DNA from 2 places in the Blastococcus sp. SYSU DS1024 genome. Region 1 is predicted to be linked to the other one. Evidence: predicted binding sites of a transcription regulator. Region 1 holds the regulator's gene; the other holds the start of a gene.
What was found. Region 1 encodes LexA, which represses DNA repair genes until DNA is damaged. Its sites were predicted from a motif close to TCGAACANNTGTTCGA; they were not measured.

Region 1 (7,431 bases):
CGGCGCACCCGGCGCGCTCTCGACGACGGCCGGGAAGAGCTCGGTGTCGGCGGCGCGGTGCCGGCCCACGACCGGGCCGGGCGCAGTGGTCGGAGCGCGGTGCCGACCCGGGGAAGGAACCGGCACCGAGGACGCCGGCGCGCCCCGCGCGGCGTCGCTCTCCGGCGCTCGCCGGCGACCGCCCGACCGGTGGGAGCCGGCCCGCGGCTCGCGGCTGTCGCGCACCAGCGGCAGGCTGGCGGTCGCCTCCACGTCGGTCGACGGACCCTGCTGGAGCGGTGCCACCGACGGCGGGGCGGGCATCGCCTGCGTCACCGGGGGCGCGTCGACGACCGGCGGCTCCGGAAGCCGCAGGTCCGCCAGCTCGGTCCAGAGCGTCTCCTCCACGCCGTCGACGACGACCCGCACCCACATCTGGCACGCGCCGGAATCGTCGTGCCGCCACCCCAGCAGCTCCCCCGCGCACCAGGCACCCGCCTGGTGCACCTCGACGGCCTGGGGACGAGTGGCGAACACCGCGGCGCGGTTCTCCATGACGCTGGACACGGGCGAACCGTATGTGGCCGACGAGCACGCACGGTGAACGCGCCTGCACTGAGGGTTGACGAAGTCGCAGGGTCGCCTTGTGAACACCTTGCCGTCACGCGCTCGCGCCGAGCCCGCAGGGACGTCAGGGCAGCACGAGGACCTGACCTGGGGTGATCGCTGCGGTGTCGAGCCCGTTCAGCCGCTGGATGTCGACGACGACGTCGCGGACGTCGCGCCCGTCGGCGGCCGCACCGGCGATCGACCAGAGCGTGTCGCCCGGCTCGACGATCACCTTCGTCGTCCCCATGAGCTCCAACCCGCCACCTGCCTCCCCGAGGACCGCCTCGCCGACGGCGAGCGCACCCACGGCGAGCAGGAGGGCGAGGACCACCAGCAGACGGCGACCGCGCGCGGTCAACCGGAGCGGTGGCGGCTCCACCCGTGCCCGACCACCACGGGCGGGCGGTCGCTCCGCGGCGGCCCGCAGGTCGTTCGCGCCCGCGAGAGCCGGCGCGGGCCGGGGCCCGGCCGTCTCCGCGTAGGAGCGAGGCGGCGGGAGCACCCGGAGGTGCCGGGCGGGTGGCGGACCGGCACACCGCTCCCCCGGGCCGACCGGCACCTCTCCACGGACCTGTAGTGCCGCGCTGCTCGTCATGTGTTCAGCCCTCCTGGCCGGCACCCGCCGGACCCGAACGTGTGTTCGATTCGAACGCCTGTCCGATGTCTACCGGATGGGGCCGACAGAAGTGGTGCGACACGGGAAAGTTTCGAACACCTGTTTGAAGTGGTCGGCGATCGGCGCTACCGTTCCCCCGACGACGAGGGTCGAGAGCTGCGCGGGGCAGCCGGCGAGGAGGAGACGTGGCGGACTCGAGCAGGACGTCCGGCAACCGGGGCGGCACCGCGGGCGCGACCCCGGGGGCGGCGGACGGTTCGGCGTCGGTGCGGGCCTTTCCCGACCGCGCGGCCGATGGGGACGGGCTGACCCAGCGGCAGCGGCGGGTCCTCGAGGTGATCCGCGACTCGATCGACCGGCGGGGCTACCCCCCGTCGGTGCGCGAGATCGGTGAGGCCGTGGGGCTGTCCTCGGCGTCCTCGGTCGCGCACCAGCTCGCGGTGCTGCAGAAGAAGGGCTGGCTGCGGCGCGACCCCAACCGGCCGCGCGCCTTGGACGTGCGACTGCCCGGGGATGCCGGCCGGCCCAGCGCCGCACAGGTCGAGCCGCCCGTGCTCGGCGACGGAGTGCAGGCAGCCGCGCCCGCCTACGTCCCGCTCGTCGGCCGGATCGCCGCCGGTGGTCCGGTGCTCGCCGAGCAGGCGGTGGAGGACGTCTTCCCGCTGCCGCGCGAGCTGGTCGGCGAGGGAACCGTCTTCATGCTGAAGGTGGCCGGCGACTCGATGGTCGAGGCCGCCATCTGTGACGGCGACTGGGTCGTCGTCCGCCAGCAGCCGACCGCCGAGAACGGCGAGATCGTGGCGGCGATGATCGACGGCGAGGCGACGGTGAAGACGTACAAGCGCCGGGACGGTCACGTGTGGCTGCTGCCGCACAACCCGGCCTACGAGCCGATCCCCGGCGACGAGGCGACGATCCTCGGGCGGGTGGTGTCGGTCCTGCGTCGCGTCTGACCCTCAGGGTCGGCGGCGCAACCTGCCGCCCAGCCAGACCACGACGGTGGCGACGGTGGCGGCGATCAGGGCCGCGGCGATGGGTGAACGGTCCGAGCGGGTGAGCTCGGCGAACGACGGCAGCGGATCACCTTCGGGGGGCGCGCTCGCGGCGGCGGCCCCGGTCGGCAGCGGAACCACGGTGACGGCGCTGGGCAGGCCTTCGCTGGCGACCACCAGCGCCCGGCTGTCGGCGGCGAAGCTGATGGCTTCGCCCTGCGGCGACTCGGGGAGCGCCACCCGCACCGGTTCGCCGGCCAGCGCACCGGGCACGTCCGAGCCGGCCAGCGGCCACACGTAGGCGTCCGTGTAGGTGCGCAGCGCCAGTGCGCTCCCGTCGCCCGCGACCGCTCCTCCGGTGACCAGCAGCTGCCCCGCTCGGCCCACGGGGCCGCCCGGAGTTCCGGTGAGGGTGACGTTGACCGTGCCCACCCGCTCCATCGGCACCGTGCCGCCGTCCACGAGCGCGGCGGTGGGCCGGTAGACCCCGCTGGAGCCGAGCACCTCCTTGGTCACGAGGTACGGCGTTCCGTCCGGAGCCAGGAGCAGCGCCTCGGCGTCGTGCGCGCCGTCGGGGTAGGTCAGCCGGTGCAGCGCCGTCGTGCCGTCGGGCCGCAGCACGTGCAGCGCCACGGTCGGGCGGACGGCGCCGTTGTCGCCGATGTCGGCCACCCACACGCTCCCGTCGGGCGCCACCCCGAGGTCCTCGGGGTCGAACGGGTCGGCCGTCCCGGTCTGGACGTCGACCACCGCGCACGAGGAGTCCAGGCCGTGGACCGCGACCTGCTCGCCGCCGTCGTTGAGGGCGAGCATCTGATCCCCCACGACCACCAGGCCGGAGAGCTCGGCGAGTCGCGGGTCGGTGATGGCGCAGCGGACCTCCGGCGCCGCCTCTTCCGCCGACGCCGGAGCGGGGACGAGCACGGCCAGGGCGCCGGTCAGGGCGCTCGCGACGGCGAGCCGCCGCCGCCGGGCGCGGCTAGGGATTCGCTCGGCCTGCTCGGGCACGTACCCAGCGTGACAGAACCATAGCGTCCAGTGCATGAACCACGCCCAGGAGCACGATCCCGACGGCGGCTCCCACGACCGCGTCGGTGACCCAGTGGAAGTCCAGCGAGACCATCGCCACGCCGGTGGCCACCGGCCCGACGACGCTCAGCCACCAGAAGGTCCGCTGGACCGCCGGCGGGAGCCCGTACTCGACGGCCTGCCAGCGGGCCACCCCCCACATGAGCACCGCGTTGGCGACGTGCCCTGAGGGGAAGGAGGCACCGTCGGGGTGGAAGAAGTAGGAACCGGGGAACGCCGGCGCGGTGCGCCCGACCCCGTGCTTGATCGCGTAGACCCCGGCGGTCAGCACTCCGAGAGCCAGCACCACGCGGACGGCAGGCAGCCAGGTGCCGCGCCGCCAGATCAGGTAGCCGACCAGGCCGGCGAGCACGACCAGGATGGTCACGCGCCCCCCGAGCTGGGTGACCACCCACACCGCCGGGTATCCCGGCGTGTCCCGCAGGCCCCAGTCGCTCACGATCTCGGACACCCGGAGGTCCAGCCGCTCGGACGGGCCGTGGGCGAGCAGGTCGGCGGTGATGAGCAGCGTGACCAGCAGAGCCGCGGCGACCAGCCACCACGGCGGCCGGCCGACGGGGACCACGGGCGCAGCCCGCGGTGCCTCCGTCGCCTGCACGGCTCCCCTGGTCACGCCGCCACGGTACCGGGCCGTGACCGGATCGTGATCAGCGCAGGCCGACCGATCCCGCTCAGCCGACCGGGACCGCGAACTCCTCGAGCACCGCCGCGAGAGCGCCGTCGACCCGGGCGGTCAGGCGGGTCCCGCCGGCCTCGTGCACCTCGCCGAGCACCTCGCCGTCACGGTGCACGCGGGACACCAGGTCCCCCCGGTCGTAGGGCACCAGCACGTCGACGTCGACGTCCGGGTGCGGCAGCCGCTCGGCCACGAGCCGGCGCAGCGCGTCCATGCCGGCGCCGGTCCGCGCCGACACCCAGACGGCGCCCGGCAGGGCCTGGCGGAGCGTGAGGATGTCCTCCTCGCTCATCGCGTCGACCTTGTTGACGACGATCACCTCGGGGACCGCCGACGCGTCGATCTCGTTCAGCACGACGTGGACGGCGTCGATCTGGCCCAGCGGGTCGGGGTCGGAGCCGTCGACGACGTGCAGCAGCAGATCGGCCGCGGCGACCTCCTCCAGGGTGGAGCGGAACGCGTCCACGAGCTGGTGCGGCAGGTGGCGCACGAAGCCGACGGTGTCGGTCAGCGTGTACTCCCGGCCGTCCGGCGACTCCGCCCGGCGGACCGTCGGGTCCAGGGTGGCGAACAGCGCGTTCTCCACGAGCACGCCGGCGCCCGTGAGCTGGTTGAGCAGGCTGGACTTGCCGGCGTTCGTGTACCCGGCGATGGCCACGCTCGGCACCGCGTTGCGGCCGCGGCTGGACCGCTGCGTGGCCCGCGCGGTGGCCATACCGGCGATCTCGCGACGCAGCTTGCTCACCCGGGCGCGGATACGCCGCCGGTCGGTCTCGATCTTCGTCTCACCAGGACCGCGGGTACCGATACCGCCACCACCGGCGACGCGGCCACCGGCCTGGCGGGAGAGCGACTCACCCCAGCCGCGCAGGCGCGGCAGCATGTACTGCATCTGCGCCAGCTCGACCTGGGCCTTGCCCTCCCGGCTGGTGGCGTGCTGGGCGAAGATGTCGAGGATCAGCGCCGTCCGGTCGACGACCTTCACCTTGAGCACCTTCTCCAGCTGGTTGAGCTGGCCAGGGGTGAGCTCACCGTCGCAGATGACGGTGTCGGCGCCGGTCGCGGCGACGATGTCGCGGATCTCGTTGGCCTTGCCCGAGCCGACGTAGGTGGCGGCGTCGGGCTTGTCGCGCCGCTGGCTGACCGCCTCGAGCACCTGCGAGCCCGCCGTCTCGGCCAGGGCGGCCAGCTCGGCCAGCGAGCGGTCGGCGTCGGCCTGGGTGCCCTCGGTCCAGACGCCGACGAGCACGACCCGCTCGAGTCGCAGCTGCCGGTACTCGACCTCGGTGACGTCGGCGAGTTCGGTGGAGAGGCCGGCCACCCGGCGCAGGGCACCGCGCGCCTCGAGCGCGTAGGAGCCGGTGGTGTCGTCGGCCTCGTCCCACTGCCCGGCGGGCGCGGGGCGGGTGTCGTCGAGGTCGGCCTGCTCGTCGACGGGCAGGGCATCGGGGGCGGTCGTCATCGTGTCCAGCGTGGCACGGTCCTGCGTGGAAAGCACCTGAGATGTCATCGCCCGGTACAACGCATCGCCGCCCCCGATGCATCCCGATCGGCGGCAGGGGTAGGGCCTGCGGGACGAACGCGACGCACGGAGGAGGAACCGATGAGCGAGAGCGGATCGAGCCGACTGGGTTCGAACAGCGAGCTGGACGACCCGGGCCGGGACCCCGAGGGCATCGGCGGCCCGCCGCGCAACCCGATGGGCGCAGGGGCGGACCAGGACAGCGGCCGGGGGGCGCCACCCACCCCTCCGGCCACCGGCGACGACGACGCGATGGTCCCCGTGCCGCCCGACGACGACCGCCGCTGACGCCTCAGGCCCGGAGCCACTCCGGGCACAGCGTGCCGGCCGACACCAGGACGGCCGGACCGCTGAGGACCGTCGTCCCGGGGGTCACCTGCACCGACAGGCGGCCCCCGGGGACGTCCACGACGACCGTGCCCTCGTCGGCGCCCGCCGCTCGCAGGGCCGCGTAGGCCGCCGCGCAGGCGCCGGTGCCGCACGACCGCGTCTCGCCCACCCCGCGTTCGCTGACCCGCAGCCGCACGTGGGCACCCGGCTCGAGGACGTTCACCAGCTCGACGTTGACGCCCTCCGGGAACAGCGCCGGGTCGAACGCCGGAGTGCCGGTCAGGTCCAGCTGCTCGACGGGCACGTCGGTCAGGCAGGCCAGGTGGGGGTTGCCCATGCTGACGGCGAGGCCGGCGAAGGCCCGGCCGTCGAGCTGCGCCTCGCCCTCGCCGAACGGGCGGGCGGGGCCCATGTCGACCCAGTAGCCGCCGTCGGCACCGGCTCCCACCCGTCGCGGCCCACCGCGGGTACCGACGAGCAGGCCGTCGGCGCAGTCGCCGCGGTCGACCAGCCCCTCGCTGATCAGCGCGTGCAGGAACAGCCGGATTCCGTTGCCGCACATCTCCGCGTACGAGCCGTCGGCGTTGCGGTGGTCCATGAACCACTCGCAGCGGCCGAGGTCGTTCCCGAGCACCGCCGCCGCATCCGGGACGTGCGCGCTGCGCACCAGCCGCAGCACGCCGTCGCCCCCCAGGCCGGCCCGCCGTTCGCACAGCCGCCGCACCATGGCGGCGTCCAGGCGGTCACCGGCCCACACGGTGCCGTCGGGGTCGGGCAGCACCACGAAGTCGTTCTCGGTGCCGTGCCCGATGAGCACGCGCGGCGCGGAGGTCACGACCCGATCCTAGGCGCGGTGATCACCGCGACGGCGGCGTCGGCCAGGTCGGGCCGCGCGGCGTCCAACCACGTCGTGGTGGCGTCCCGGCGGAACCAGGAGCGCTGCCGGCGCACGAACCGGCGGGTGGTGGTGACCGTGCGCTCGCGGGCCTCCTCGGCCGACAGCGCGCCGTCGAACTGCGCCAGCACCTGGGCGTAGCCGAGGGCGCGGGAGGCCGTCGGTCCTTCGCGGAGCCCGTCGGCGGCCAGCGCCGCCACCTCGTCCACGAAGCCCGCGGCCCACATCCGGTCGACCCGGACGGCGATCCGTTCGTCGAGCTCGGCCGGCTCGCGGTCCAGCCCCAGCACCACCGCCGGGTAGTGCGGGCGCGGCTCGGGGAGCTCGGCGCGGAACGGCCCGCCGGTCAGCTCGATCACCTCCAGCGCGCGCACGATCCGCCGGCCGTTGCTCGGCAGGACGACCGCGGCGGCCGCGGGGTCGAGCGCGGCGAGCCGGGCGTGCAGCGCGGCCGGACCGACGTCCGCGAGCTCGCCCTCCAGCCGGGCGCGGACCACCGGGTCGGTGCCCGGGAACTCGAGCTCGTCGAGGACCGCGCGCACGTACAGCCCCGAGCCGCCGACGAGCAACGGCACGGTGCCGGCGGCCCGCAGCCGGTCGATCTCGGCCCGCGCCCGCCGGCGGTACTCGGCCACCGATGCCGGTTCGCGCACGTGCCACAGGTCGAGCAGGTGGTGCGGCACCCCGCCGCGCTCGGCGAGGTCGGGCTTGGCGGTGCCGATG
Region 2 (7,431 bases), on a different contig from region 1:
CCCCGTGGTGGTCCACTGCTGCGCGCCGCGCATGCCGCTCGCCCTGTTCCGGGCCGCCGGCGCGGCCGGCCTCTCGTTCGACCTGGGCCTGGTCCAGGACCTCGACGCGGTGGGTGAGGCGGTCGACGCCGGGGTGCACCTGCTGCCGGGCGTCGTCCCGGGCACCGACGCCCCGCTGCCGGTTCCGAAGGCGACGGCGTCGCGGGTGCAGGCGTGGTGGAGCGAGCTGGGCTTCGCCGCCGAGCGGCTGCCCGAGGCGGTGACGCTCACCCCCGCCTGCGGACTCGCGGGGGCGACGCCGTCCTACGCCCGGGCGGCGATGCGGCAGGTGCGCGAGGCCGCGAAGTACCTGCTGCCGGAGTAGCTCCTCAGCGCAGCTCGCCGACCTGGGTGCCGCGCCCGGCCGGGTGAGCGCCGGTTGACCGTCGTACCCGCCGGATACCGTTCGCCCGTGAGCACCGACGCCGACCTCGTCGAACCGTCCGTCACCCCGGTGGCCGACCGGGAGGACCTCACCGAGGTCCCGGACGACGTCCGCACCCGGCACCGCGACCTCTCCGAGGAGCTGGACCGGTACGCCTTCGCGTACTACGTGCGCGACGAGCCGCTGATCAGCGACGGCCAGTACGACGAGCTGATGGCCGAGCTCAAGGCGATCGAGGCCGCGCACCCGGCCCTGGTCACCCCGGACTCGCCCAGCCAGAAGGTCAACGGCGGCTTCACCGCGACCTTCGCCCCGGTGCAGCACCTGGAGCGCATGCAGAGCCTGGACAACGCCTTCAGCAGCGACGAGCTGTCGGCCTGGGCGGCGCGCGCCGAGCGGGAGGGCGCGGCGGGGGCGAGCTACCTGTGCGAGCTGAAGGTCGACGGGGTCGCCGTCGACCTGGTCTACGAGCGGGGGCGCCTGGTGCGTGCCGCCACCCGGGGCGACGGGGTGACCGGGGAGGACGTCACCGCCAACGTCCGCACGATGGGCGACGTCCCGCAGCAGCTCACCGGGGAGGACGTTCCGGAGCTGCTCGAGGTCCGCGGCGAGATCTACTTCCCGGTGGCGGCGTTCGCCGACGTCAACGCGGCCATGGTGGAGCAGGGGCGGCCGCCGTTCGCCAACCCGCGCAACGCCGCGGCCGGCTCGCTGCGGCAGAAGGACCCGAAGGTCACCGCGTCCCGCCCGCTGCGGCTGGTCGTCCACGGGCTGGGTGCCCGGACGGGGTTCGAGCCGGAGCGGCAGTCGGCGGCCTACGAGGGCCTGCGCGCGCTGGGGCTGCCGGTGAGCGACCGCTTCGAGGTCGTCCCCGACCTCGAAGGGGTGTGGGCCTTCATCGAGCGCTACCGCGAGCAGCGCCACTCGGTGGAGCACGAGATCGACGGCGTCGTGGTGAAGGTGGACCAGGTGGCGCTGCAGCGTCGGCTGGGGTCGACCTCCCGGGCGCCGCGGTGGGCGATCGCGTTCAAGTACCCGCCGGAGGAGGCGACGACGAAGCTCCTGGACATCCGGGTCAACGTCGGGCGCACCGGCCGGGTGACGCCGTTCGCCTTCATGGAGCCGGTGAAGGTGGCCGGCTCCACGGTGCAGCTGGCCACCCTGCACAACGCCAGCGAGGTGAAGCGCAAGGGTGTGCTGATCGGAGACACCGTCGTCATCCGCAAGGCCGGCGACGTGATCCCCGAGGTGCTGGGCCCGGTGGTCGCGGCCCGGACCGGCGACGAGCGCGAGTTCGTCATGCCGACCCGCTGCCCCGAGTGCGGCACCGAGCTGCGGCCGGAGAAGGAGGGCGACGCCGACATCCGCTGCCCCAACGCCCGGTCCTGCCCGGCGCAGCTGCGGGAACGGGTCTTCCACGTCGCCGGGCGCGGCGCCTTCGACATCGAGAACCTCGGTTACGAGGCGGCGGTCGCGCTGCTGGAGAGCAGGTTGCTCACGGACGAGGGCGATCTGTTCTTCCTCGACGAGGAGGCGCTGTGCCGCAGCGCCTTCTTCACGAAGAAGGACGGAGCCCTGTCGGCCAACGGGCGCAAGCTGCTGACCAACCTCCAGACCCGCAAGGAAGTCCCGCTCTGGCGGGTGCTCGTCGCGCTCTCCATCCGGCACGTGGGCCCCACCGCCGCCCAGGCGCTGGCCCGCGACTTCCGGTCGATGGACCGCATCATCGCCGCGAGTGAGGAGGAGCTGGCGGCCGCGGACGGCGTCGGGCCCACGATCGCGAGGTCGGTGCGCGACTGGTTCGCCGTCGACTGGCACCGCGAGGTCGTGGAGAAGTGGCGGCAGGCCGGGGTGCGCATGGCCGACGCGGCGGAGGACGCGCCGCCGGGACCGCTGACCGGCGTCACCGTGGTCGTCACCGGGTCGCTGCGTGACTTCAGCCGCGATCAGGCGATCGCGGCGATCCAGGAGCGGGGCGGCAAGGTGACCGGCTCGGTGTCGAAGAAGACCGGCTTCGTCGTCGTGGGTGCCGATCCGGGCAGCAAGTACGACAAGGCGGTGCAGGTGAAGGCGCCGATCCTGGACGACGACGGCTTCCGGGTGCTGCTGGAGCAGGGGCCGGAGGCCGCCCGCGAGATGGCGGCCATCGGCGACAGCAGCGAGTGATCAGCCCTTCCGCACCGTCGCCGTCGCGATCGCGGTGGCGACGGTGTGCCCGTCGGCATCGAGCAACTCGCCGGCGAGGAACGCGATCGCCCCACCGCGGCGCACCACGCGGCCACGGCCGGTGAGCGTGCCGGGCAGGGCGGGTCGGTGGAACTGCACGTGGAGATCCGTGGTGGGGGCCCACTCGCCTTCGCCGAGAGTCGCCACCAGCGCCGGTCCCATGGTGTCGTCCAGCATCGCGGCGAGCATCCCGCCCTGCACGTGCCCCACCGGGTTGAGGAACTGCTCGGTGGCCGTGAACACGACTTCGATGGTGCGTGCCTCCGGGTCGACGGCGACGAGCCGGAAACCGAGCAACCGGGCAGCCGGCGGTGCCTCGGCGCGGCCTTCGACGACGTCCCAGAACGGTCCGGTGCCCATGTCGGCGGAGGGTAGGGGTGGGTGCTGACCGTCGGGGTGACGTGGGTCAGAACGGCGGGGGAGTGGTGGTCGCGACCATGCCGGTCGGTGTGGTGACGGTGAGGGTGCCGTCGGCTGCGAGGTCGTAGGTCCAGCCGGGCGCCTGGTGCTTGCCCCGGTGGTGGCCGGTGCAGAAGCCGGTGAGGTTGGTCGCGCTGGTCGGTCCGTCGGGGTAGGGCCTGTGATGGTCCAGCTCACCGCCCCGGGGGACAGGGCGACGGCAGCCCGGAAAGCGGCAGCGGCGATCCCTGGCGCGCAGGAACCGGTCGAGTGCGGCGCCGGGGCGGTACCCGTCGCTCGCCGGCGGCGGGCCGAGACCGGGGCGGTCGCTCAGGTCGTGGTCGCACCGGCCCGGCGCGCGGCGGCAGGCGGCGTCGCCGCAGTGGGCCAGGCGGCGGAGCTCCCGGCCGTCGGTGAGCGCGAGCAGCGCGCCGGTGAGCTCGTCGACCACCGCGATCCGCGGCCGGTCGACCAGCGCCCCGCCGCCGCTGGCATCGAGCAGCGCGGCCAGGGCCTCCCGGCGGCTCTCCCCGGCCTCGGCGCAGGCCTCGAGATCGCTCGGCGCACGTGTGATCCGGCCGGCGGCGCTGCGCAGCCACGCGCTCTCGTCCTCGCGGTCGGCGCGCTGGGCGTCGGCCACCACCCGGCGGGCGTGACCGATCGCCCGGTCGAGGCCGAGCAGGGCGCCCGCGGCAGCCTGCAGGGAACCGTGCGCGGTGGCCCAGCGAGAGGATCCGTCGCCGTCGCCGTCGCCGTCGCCGTCGCCGTCGCCCGTCCTTCGTCCGACCTCCGGGCCGGGGTCGCGTTCCGGGTCACGGCTGGGATCGGGGCCGCGAAGCGGTTCCGGCGGTCCGAGGTCGGGATCGGGGGACCCGTCCGCTCCAGGGTCGGGATCTGGCGCCGGATCGGAGAACGCCCCGGCTGCTTCGAGCCAGGCCTCGAAGGGTGCCTCCTCGGCCCACCGCCGAAGGAGCTCGTTCTCCGGGGTGTGGTCCGCACCGTCCCATTCGCCCCGGAGAGCGCGGGCCTCGACCTCCGCCCACCACCGCTCGTCGGCCTCCCGCCACTCCATGGCCCAGGTGTCCAGCGGCCAGGCGTCGGTGGGGCAGACGTCATCGGGTCGGGAGTCGGTGCCGTGGACGTCCTCCGGCCGGCTGTCGGCCCGGCGATCTCCTGTCGGCGAGTGGCCGGCCACGGCCGTCGTGGCGCCCTCGGCGCAGGGATCCGGCGCCGACCCGGGCAGCAGGCCCAGGGCGCGGGCGAGGGCACGCACCACCTCGGCGGGCACCGGCTCACCACCGATCTCGCCGAGGGCGTCCCCGCCGAGCAGGGCTCGCACGCCCGCGACGACCGTCAGCTGCGCCTGAACGGCGGGGAGGTCGTTCTCCTCCGGCCGGAGCACCAGGTCGAGCAGGCAGTCGGCCATCTTCTGACCGCGCGTCCTGCGATCGTCCGGGCCGTCAAGGACGTCGGCGTACCGGCCCAGCGCATCCAGCAGCGCCTGCGCCTCGGGCACCGTGAGCAGGGCGCCGAGCATCGCCATGCCCTCGCGCCGATCGGGTCGGACGGAGACGCCTCGCTCGCGCAGGGACGCGGCGAGCCGGGCCGCTTCGTCGCCTGCATCCCGGGCCAGGCCGAGCCGGCGCGCCTTGGCGCCGAGCTGCGCCGGTGTGGTCACCCGGCCGGCCATCCACCGGAGCAGCTCGCGCTCCACGGCGGCTCGCTTCGCCGCGTCGGCGATCGGCGCGACCCGCTCGAGCATCGGCCAGAGGTGCCCCGGGTGGAGTTCCCCGCGCTCCAGCGCGGCCAACGTCGCCGGGAGCCGGTGCACCAGCGTCAGCGATCGCGTCAGCAGCTGCTCGGCCGCCTGGGTGGAGATCGACAGGGCCACCACCAGCTCCTGCGCCGCCCACTCGCTGACATCGGCCAGCACCTCCGCCCGGGCGGCTCGGCGCTCCTCGCTCATGGCCCCCGGCTGGCCCGCCGGACGATCGGCCGAGGCCGGACGGGTGGCGGCGAACTCGGCGATCGCCCGGGCGCGCAGTGCGGTCTGGCGGGCGATCTCCCGGTCCGCTGCCTGCACAGCACCCAGCGGACCGGTGGCCCATCCGGCCGGTGGTGCGACCGACGCAGCGCGGTCGCCGACGGCTGCGGACTCCGCAGCCATCCGCGTCGCACTCTCCACCATGTGTTCGATCATATGTTCGAGGACGAGTCGCCGCAAGGCGTGGGAACTCATCTCCGCAGGTCAGCGGGCTGGGGGCGGCGTCAGTGTGCACGCGGCAAGGGGTCGGACCCGGGCTCTGGAGGAGGTGGTGGGAAGAGCGATGTCAGGTGGGCGGCAGGTGGGCCACCGTCGTCGCGATCCCGGTGAAGTGGGCCAGGCGGAGCAGTTCCGACCGGCGGAAGGCGGGGCCGCCGGAGCGGCCGAGCACGATGGCCCGACCGGCGCCGTAGGGCACGGCCATCATCTCGATGGCCATCTCCTGCCAGCGCTCGGGCAGCCAGGGCCCGTCGCTGGGCAGCAGTCGCGGGCCGTCCAGCGGCAGCCACGGCAGGGTGAGGCCGGGAAAGGCCGGCGCCGCATCCGAGGCCGCGAGCACCGCACCCTCGGCCAGCGGGGCCGGTTGCCCCGAGTCGTCGAGGATCACCGCCCAGCCGCTGTGGAACACCCGCGGCAACGACGCGGTCAGCAGCTCGGTCGGCGGGCGATCGCCGCGGGTGAGCGCATCCAGCAGGTCCAGTTCGCGGTGGGTGTCCAGCGGCCCGGCGAACGGGCGCAGCGACTCCACCCGCACGCCCTCGACCGCCTGCGCCACGGTGATGAGGCTGTCGGGCAACCGGTCGCCCGGCAGGTCCACGACGACGTCGTCGACCGCGATGCCGTTGCCCCGCTCGAGCACGTCCAGCGAGACGATGTCGATGCCCGCGGTGCCCAGCGCGGTCGCCACTGCACCGAGGATGCCGGGACGGTCGGGCAGCACGAGGCGCAGGAGATAGGACACGGTTCCTCCGGGTCATGGGCCCCATGGCCCCCTTCCGGGGCCCGCCGCGAGCCTGCGAGCGGTGGGGAGAAGGGGGTCCTTGTTCGATCTCCGTCGATCGCGATCGGGGTGAGCCTCTCACGCTGACCGGCCTCCGAGGGCCCCCACGTAGAGTGGCCCGGTCACGCCCCGGGCCGAGAGCGGGCCGCCGGGCACCGCCGAAGTGGAGTTCCGCCGCAGCATGAGCACCCCCTCCCCGAAGGGTCGACTGACCCGTGACGAGGTGGCCCACCTGGCGCACCTGTCCCGGCTCGCGGTGAGCGACGAGGAGCTGGACCTCTTCGCCGGCCAGCTCGCCGCCGTGCTGGACGCCGTGGCCCAGGTCGGCAAGGCCGACGTCGCCGAGGTCGCCCCGACCACGCACGCCGTGCCCATGACCAACGTCATGCGCCCCGACGCCGCCCGGCCCAGCCTGCCCCGCGACGTCGTCCTCGCCGGTGCCCCCGCCGCGGAGGACGACCGCTTCCGGGTCCCGCGGATCCTCGGGGAGGAGGCGTGAACATCACGACGACCAGCGCCGCAGCCCTCAGCGAGGCGCTCCAGGCCGGCGAGGTGAGCTCGGTCGAGGTGACGCGCGCGTACCTCGAGCGGATCAGCGGCCAGGACGCCGCGATCGGCGCCTACCTGCACGTCGACGCCGAGGCCGCGCTGCAGGCCGCCGGCCAGGTCGACGCCGCCCGCGCCGCCGGCGCCGAGCTCGGGCCGCTGGCCGGCGTGCCCCTGGCCCTCAAGGACGTCGTCGTCACCGAAGGGGTGCCCACCACCAGCGGCTCCAAGATCCTCGAGGGCTGGCGGCCGCCCTACGACGCGACGCTCGCGGCACGGCTCAAGGCCGCCGGCACCGTGCTGCTCGGCAAGACCAACATGGACGAGTTCGCGATGGGCTCGTCGACCGAGAACTCCGCCTACCAGCTCACCCGCAACCCGTGGGACACCGACCGCGTCCCGGGTGGCTCCTCGGGTGGCTCCTCTGCCGCGGTCGCCGCGGGGCTGGCCCCGTGGGCCATCGGCACCGACACCGGCGGGTCCATCCGCCAGCCGGCCGCCGTCACCGGGCTGGTCGGCCACAAGCCCACCTACGGGTCGGTCTCCCGCTACGGGCTGATCGCGTTCTCCTCCAGCCTCGACCAGGCCGGCCCCATGACGCGGACGGTGCTGGACGCCGCGCTGCTGCACGAGGCCATCGCCGGGCACGACCCGCTGGACTCCACGAGCATCGACGCACCGGTGCCCGTGCTCGCCGAGGCGGCGCGCCGCGGCGCCGAGGGCGACCTGGCCGGCCTGCGCGTCGGCGTCGTCACCGAGCTCGGCGGGGAGGGGCACACCGACGGCTACGAG

Region 2: the regulator LexA is predicted to act here: its motif matches at 5,242-5,257, upstream of ACI79S_RS05305 (DUF222 domain-containing protein).

The regions. Positions count from the first base shown of each region.
Region 1 is NZ_JBJHAA010000014.1:37,745-45,175, reverse strand. It holds gene ACI79S_RS13810 (hypothetical protein) at 1-546, opposite strand, end outside; gene ACI79S_RS13805 (LysM peptidoglycan-binding domain-containing protein) at 671-967, opposite strand; gene lexA (transcriptional repressor LexA) at 1,390-2,157, shown strand; gene ACI79S_RS13795 (hypothetical protein) at 2,161-3,204, opposite strand; gene ACI79S_RS13790 (phosphatase PAP2 family protein) at 3,176-3,898, opposite strand; gene hflX (GTPase HflX) at 3,957-5,423, opposite strand; gene ACI79S_RS13780 (hypothetical protein) at 5,565-5,771, shown strand; gene dapF (diaminopimelate epimerase) at 5,776-6,648, opposite strand; gene miaA (tRNA (adenosine(37)-N6)-dimethylallyltransferase MiaA) at 6,645-7,431, opposite strand, start outside.
Region 2 is NZ_JBJHAA010000004.1:84,422-91,852, reverse strand. It holds gene ACI79S_RS05320 (methionine synthase) at 1-364, shown strand, start outside; gene ligA (NAD-dependent DNA ligase LigA) at 452-2,590, shown strand; gene ACI79S_RS05310 (PaaI family thioesterase) at 2,591-3,010, opposite strand; gene ACI79S_RS05305 (DUF222 domain-containing protein) at 3,057-5,132, opposite strand; gene ACI79S_RS05300 (ACT domain-containing protein) at 5,380-6,054, opposite strand; gene gatC (Asp-tRNA(Asn)/Glu-tRNA(Gln) amidotransferase subunit GatC) at 6,275-6,592, shown strand; gene gatA (Asp-tRNA(Asn)/Glu-tRNA(Gln) amidotransferase subunit GatA) at 6,589-7,431, shown strand, end outside.